DNA from 3 places in the Enterobacter vonholyi genome. Region 2 is predicted to be linked to each of the others. Evidence: predicted binding sites of a transcription regulator. Region 2 holds the regulator's gene; each other region holds the start of a gene.
What was found. The regulator Fur, encoded in region 2, represses iron uptake genes when iron is present. The targets are predictions, from matches to a motif close to ATAATAATGAGAACNACTATCAA.
Positions count from the first base shown of each region.

Region 1: ftnA (non-heme ferritin) is a predicted target of Fur. The motif match lies at 1,034-1,056, and genes of this name have one in related genera.
Region 3: feoA (ferrous iron transporter A) is a predicted target of Fur. The motif match lies at 1,071-1,093, and genes of this name have one in related genera.

Region 1 is NZ_CP162152.1:2,721,394-2,723,665, reverse strand. It holds gene tyrP (tyrosine transporter TyrP) at 1-145, opposite strand, end outside; gene ftnA (non-heme ferritin) at 396-893, opposite strand; gene yecR (YecR family lipoprotein) at 1,098-1,436, opposite strand; gene azuC (stress response protein AzuC) at 1,671-1,754, shown strand; gene AB3N39_RS12825 (DUF2766 family protein) at 1,862-2,113, shown strand; gene AB3N39_RS12820 (anaerobic C4-dicarboxylate transporter) at 2,155-2,272, opposite strand, start outside.
Region 2 is NZ_CP162152.1:1,266,410-1,268,681, reverse strand. It holds gene fldA (flavodoxin FldA) at 1-272, shown strand, start outside; gene fur (ferric iron uptake transcriptional regulator) at 564-1,010, shown strand; gene chiQ (ChiQ/YbfN family lipoprotein) at 1,103-1,429, opposite strand; gene chiP (chitoporin) at 1,477-2,272, opposite strand, start outside.
Region 3 is NZ_CP162152.1:4,105,311-4,107,582, forward strand. It holds gene AB3N39_RS19350 (Tex family protein) at 1-830, shown strand, start outside; gene feoA (ferrous iron transporter A) at 1,134-1,361, shown strand; gene feoB (Fe(2+) transporter permease subunit FeoB) at 1,392-2,272, shown strand, end outside.

The DNA.
Region 1 (2,272 bases), 1.5 Mb from region 2:
AGCACATCAGCGCCCAGAGCGTACCCAGCAGCAGCAGGGTCATGCCAAATCCCACGCCCGCGGCCGCCAGGGGCATGGCCAGCATTCCTGCGCCAATTGTCGTTCCGGCGACGATAAAAATACTTCCCAGGGTTCTGTTTTTCACGCTTTCCTCTACAACGCTTCTTAACCGCGACAAATCTGCGGCGCAGAGTAAGGGAAAAGCCGTAACTCGTCAAATCACCGTTACAAGTACTGTAATTAAAAGTTTACGAATTGCGCTGCCGGCAATTCTATGACGTGGGGCGACGCTCAGGCGTAACGTAAACAGGGCGTACAGGGAATAAAATGGGTATTTCGATGCGGGGGAGGGAAGGTAAATTAACGCGGTGCCGGAAACCGGCACCGCGCTGAAATTAATTCTGAGTATCGAGAGTGGAAAGTTCTTTATCAATAAAGTAAAGACCTTCACCGGATTTCCCCACCAGCGATAATTTATCCAGCACGGATTTAAACAGCTTCTCTTCTTCGTGTTGTTCAGCGACGTACCACTGCAGGAAATTAAAGGTTGGATAATCCTGGCTGGTCATCGCAGCATGAACCAGTTCGTTAATTTTCTGGGTGATCAGCTGCTCGTGCTCGTAGGTGGCGCGGAACAGTTCATCGAGAGAATTATACTCAGCAAACGGTGAGGCCACGGTGTCAATGCGCGGCAGGCTGCCCGTATCTGTCAGATAATCAAACAGACGCTGCATGTGGGTCATCTCTTCCTGAGCGTGACGACGCAGAAACGCGGCCGCACCTTCGAAGCTGTGGTAGCTGCACCAGGCGCTCATCTGCTGGTAGAGCAGGGATGAAAAAAGCTCAAGATTCATTTGTGCGTTGAGCTTGTCGATCATTTCAGTTTTCAGCATGGTGACGCTCCGGATTATTATTTCTGGTCCACAATGAGCGACACTATAATTTGTTATTTAATTATTTGCAAAACGTAAAATTATTATTTTATTTATTCAAAATACGAATGGGAATAAAACGCATTGGCGATTTTTATAATGTATTAATGAGAATTATTTTTGTTCGTAATGAAATAAACTGCCAGCACACGCTGGCAGCTTCGATTAATACCACGGATTATTTGACTTAGGATTAACGGCGTAACCCATACATTTGTACTGGATAGTCACGCTCTCGTTCAGGCACAGAGAACCGCTTGTCAGGGTACAGGTTTTAATGGGCTGACCATAGGCTGAGGCGGTAGCATACCCCATGCTCTGACACGCTTTTGCCGCCGTGCCGTTATTCACATACTCATCGGAATATGCATTTTGCAGCGCTGCCTGGCCGTAGTCGAGGCGGACGATTCCGTTTGGGGCATCGAGACTACTGACTTCAGCCTGGCGGTTAATACTACACCCCGCGAGCAGCAGGATTGTGCCGGCTACAATGACTCTTTTCATGGTTCGCTCTGAGTGGATGGAAATACGTTATCGTACCCGCAGATGCCCGCTGCAATGCCTGGAATAGCCGGACAATCTGCCCTCACTCTTTGCAACGGGTCCGGGATTAACGCTGTCAGGCCACATGCGGATTAAATTGTGATGCATGTCACAAAAATATTGATTTTTGTGACAGTGGTCATATTATAGGCACGTTGACAATAAAGTTGTATAACAAGTTAATGGAGCCTCATCGTGAAACTGCGCAAAATCCTGAAAAGCATGTGGGCCAATTACTGCCGCACGTTCAAAGACGTGCCGCCGGGCGCCATGTTCTGATAAAAAACCTGCTTCGGCAGGTTTTTTTATACCTGCAGGCGTTGAAGGGGAGATGTCAGGGGGCGTGTTTTGCTAATATGGCGGCCTTTAAATAAGGAGAAAGCCCCATGTCACAAAACCTGAGCGCCGATCAGGAACTGGTCTCTGACGTTGTCGCCTGTCAGCTGGTTATCAAACAAATCCTTGATGTTCTGGACGTGATTGCGCCGGTTGAAGTGCGCGAGAAGATGTCTACCCAGCTCAAAAACATCGATTTCGCCAGCCATCCTGCTGCCGCTGATCCGGTAACGCTTCGTGCGATCCAGAAAGCCATCGCGCTGATCGAGCTGCGATTCACGCCGCAGGGTGAATCCCACTAAGCAGGGAAATGGGCGACGGTACGTGTCGCCCTTTGATGCTGTCAGAAGAACGTCTGGACCAGCAGGTAGCTCGCCGCGCACGCGCAGCTCACCCCAATCAGCCCTGGCAAAATGAAGCTGTGGTTGATTATGAATTTCCCGATGCGGGTCGTGCCTGAC
Region 2 (2,272 bases):
GCTGCGGTGACCAGGAAGACTACGCTGAGTATTTCTGTGACGCGCTGGGTACCATCCGCGACATCATTGAGCCGAATGGCGCGGTTATCGTAGGCCACTGGCCGACCGCTGGTTACCACTTCGAAGCGTCTAAAGGCCTGGCCGATGACGATCATTTCGTGGGTCTGGCCATCGACGAAGACCGTCAGCCAGAACTGACCGCAGAGCGCGTTGAGAAATGGGTTAAGCAGATCCGTGAAGAGCTGCACCTGGACGATATTCTTAACGCCTGATTTTTCTCGCGGCGCAACGGCGGTTGCGCCCGTGCACCAGGTCAAACCGATTAAATTAATTGCTACAATCTTTTAACTTTTTCGCCCAGACCTGTACAATGTCTCCCTGATAAAATGTGGTTTTCCATCGAGCAAGTTTGTTGGTGATACCCCATTTTTATAAGCATATTTTGCCTGAGACTTGCAGTTTTCATTTAGCCATGGCAGTTCTATAATGAGACGCATTATCCCAGGTGCATTTTCTGTCACTTCCTACAGAAGTGAATCGTTTAGCAACAGGACAGATTCCGCATGACTGACAACAATACCGCATTAAAGAAGGCTGGCCTGAAAGTTACGCTTCCTCGGTTAAAAATCCTCGAAGTGCTTCAGGGTCCAGACAATCACCATGTCAGTGCGGAAGACCTTTATAAACGTCTTATCGACATGGGTGAAGAGATTGGGCTGGCTACCGTCTATCGCGTGCTGAACCAGTTTGATGACGCGGGCATTGTCACCCGTCATAATTTCGAAGGCGGTAAATCTGTTTTCGAACTGACCCAGCAGCAGCACCACGATCATTTGATCTGCCTCGACTGCGGCAAGGTCATTGAATTCAGCGATGATTCCATCGAAGCGCGCCAGCGTGAAATCGCCGCGCGTCACGGTATCCGCCTGACCAACCACAGCCTGTATCTTTACGGTCACTGCGCTGAAGGCGACTGCCGCGAAGATGACCACGCGCACGACGCAAAATAATCAAGTGTTCATACTCTGAGCCAGCCGAAAGGTTGGCTTTTTTTTGCCAGAAAAAAGCCCGGTAAGCGCAGCGCCACCGGGCGTAAAGCAACTTATTTATTATTGTTGCGTATCTCGTTCCAGATCTTATCGCAACGCTTGGTCACTTCCTGATCGTTACCGGTTTTACGCGCCTGGATACAGGCCTGGTAATCCATCACGCGGACATTCTCCCGCGTCGCAAACTGCTCATGCGCTTTCTCTTTCTTCAGCACGTTCAGCACGCTCTGACAGGCGTCAATTTTCTCCGGCGATCCTTCTGCTGTATTAATACAGGCGCTATAGGCCTCCTTCAGCCGGGAATCTTCTTTCGGTGCCTCACTCTGAGCACACGCCACCAGCCCTGATGCCAGTAACGCGACGATTACGATTTTTTTCATCATATGCAGTCTCCGGTCCGGCGGGATCTAACCCGCCGGAAGATTCATCAGAAGATAGTGAACGGTGCGATAACCATGAATTTCACGTCACGTTCATCCTGGAAGATGTTGCCGTAACCGCCCGCGTAGCTCGGGATATCGGAGTGGTTGTCATATTGAGTGAAGTGCAGTTTGAACATTGTGCCTTTCGCGCGGCCATCCTGCAGGGTATAGATAGCATCGAGGCTGTAAGAAGACTCTTTCAGGCGATAGTTGGGATCGTAGTATGCGTCCGGAGTTGCCATATCGGCAGGTTTTGCATCCCAGGCGTAAGCGTAAGAAGCGCCCACCGCCCAGCCAGGCAGGTTCCAGTTTTTCAGGTCGTACATTGCGCCGAAGAAGACCGCTTTCTCGCCGTCGGCGTTGAAGTCTGAGCGGTTATCCCACCAGATATCAAGACGACCGTTGGATGAGGCATAGGTCGGGGTCATACGCTGCAGGAAGTAGCCCTGCTGCCCTTCCGCCTTCACCCATGTTCCTTCCAGACGTAAATCAACCTGACCGACCTTATAGCCGAAGGTTAGCGCCTGCAGCCACGCGGTGCCATCATAAATGTCATTGACGCCACCGTTGCTGACTTTGTCGCGCGTACCGTAGAACTGATAGCTGGTACTCAGCGGGCTACCCGCGACATCAAACTTATAGCTGGCCTTGGCAAAGTACTGATCGATATACCCTTGCGCCTGGCCAAATGCTGCTTCGAGAACCAGATCGTTTTTGAAGTCGTATTTCGCCCCCAGCGAGTGGAGATAATCGACTTTGGTTTTCTTATCGTTCTGGTAGAACTTGTCCATCTCGATGTGC
Region 3 (2,272 bases), 1.6 Mb from region 2:
CCTCCGTTCCCCTGCTGACCCGCGTGGCGGGCTTAACCCGCATGATGGCGCAGAACATCGTCGCCTGGCGTGATGAGAACGGCCAGTTCCAGAACCGTCAGCAGCTGCTGAAGGTGAGCCGTCTGGGGCCAAAAGCCTTTGAGCAGTGTGCGGGCTTCCTGCGCATCAACCACGGCGATAACCCGCTGGATGCCTCCACCGTGCACCCGGAGGCGTACCCTGTGGTGGAACGCATCCTGGCCGCCACCCAGCAGGCGCTGAAAGATCTCATGGGTGACAGCAGCGCCCTGCGCAACCTGCAAGCCGTTGATTTCACCGACGACAAATTTGGTGTGCCAACCGTCACCGACATTATTAAAGAGCTGGAAAAGCCGGGCCGCGATCCGCGTCCTGAGTTCAAAACGGCGACCTTTGCCGACGGCGTGGAAACCATGAACGACCTGCTGCCCGGCATGGTGCTGGAAGGCGCGGTGACCAACGTCACCAACTTTGGCGCGTTCGTGGATATCGGCGTGCATCAGGATGGTCTGGTGCATATCTCATCCCTTGCCGACAAGTTCGTTGAAGACCCGCACACCGTGGTCAAAGCGGGCGACATCGTGAAGGTCAAAGTGCTGGAAGTGGATCTGCAGCGCAAGCGTATCGCGCTGACCATGCGTCTGGACGAGCAGCCGGGCGACACCAACGCGCGCCGCGGCGGCAATGGCGGAGGCCGCGAACAGCAGCGTCCCGCCGCGAAAGCGGCAAAACCGCGCGGACGTGATACTCAGCCTGCAGGCAACAGCGCGATGATGGATGCGCTGGCGGCTGCGATGGGTAAAAAACGCTAAGGTTGTAAATGCCCCTCACCCTAACCCTCTCCCCAGAAGGGAGAGGGCCGGGATGAGGGGAATAATCATATCGAAATATATGAAACCGATTGCATAGCCATATTTAAACCACTAATTATCACCCCGTTAACAAATACTCCCCTTTTCGTTTTCCAGGCAATTCAGCAAATATTGAGCAAGGTCAAACAGGCCGTAAATTAATACCGCAAACAACATTCCGTCACAGTTTTAATATTGCTGATAAAAACTATTCTCATTATCATCCCATAGTAGATAATTTAACCTTTCGTGGAATCAGGCGTTATGCAATTCACTCCAGACAGTGCATGGAAGATTACCGGTTTTACCCGCGAAATTAGCCCTGCCTATCGGCAAAAGCTGCTGTCGCTGGGCATGCTGCCCGGCTCGTCATTCCAGGTCGTGCGCGTGGCGCCGCTGGGCGATCCGGTTCATATCGAAACCCGCCGCGTAAATCTGGTGCTGCGTAAGAAAGACCTCGCGTTAATAGAAGTCGAAGCCTTATCCCGATAACAAGCCAGCGGTTTCAGTGAGTCTAAAAAAATGAAAAAGTTAACTATTGGCTTAATTGGCAATCCTAATTCCGGCAAGACCACCCTTTTTAACCAGCTGACCGGGGCTCGCCAGCGCGTGGGCAACTGGGCGGGCGTGACGGTTGAGCGTAAAGAGGGCCAGTTCACGACGACAGACAACCAGGTGACGCTGGTTGACCTTCCCGGCACCTACTCCTTAACCACCATTTCGTCGCAAACCTCGCTCGATGAGCAAATCGCCTGTCACTATATTCTTGGCGGCGACGCGGACCTGCTGATCAACGTGGTCGACGCCTCAAACCTCGAGCGTAACCTCTATCTGACGCTGCAGCTGCTTGAGCTGGGTATCCCCTGCATCGTGGCGCTCAACATGCTCGACATCGCAGAGAAACAAAAGCTGCGCATCGACGTCGATGCCCTCTCCTCGCGCCTGGGGTGCCCGGTCGTTCCGCTGGTCTCGACGCGCGCTCGCGGTATTGATGCGCTGAAGCTGGCCATTGACCGTCACGCGGGAAATCGCGACGTTGAGCTTGTGCATTACGCGCAGCCTCTCCTGCGTGAAGCCAACGTGCTGGCGCAGGAGATGGACAACAGTATGCCTGCGAAACAGCGGCTGTGGCTTGGACTGCAGATGCTGGAAGGCGATATCTACAGCCGCGCCTACGCCGGACATGCGGCCGATAAGCTGGACGCGACGGTGGCTCGTCTTAGCGACGAGCTGGACGACCCGGCGCTGCATATCGCCGATGCGCGTTACCAGGCCATAGCCTCGATTTGCGACGTTGTCAGTAACGCCCTGACGGCAGAGCCCAGCCGCTTTACGGCGGCGGTGGATAAGGTCGTGCTTAACCGCTTCCTCGGTTTGCCCATCTTCCTGCTGGTCATGTACGT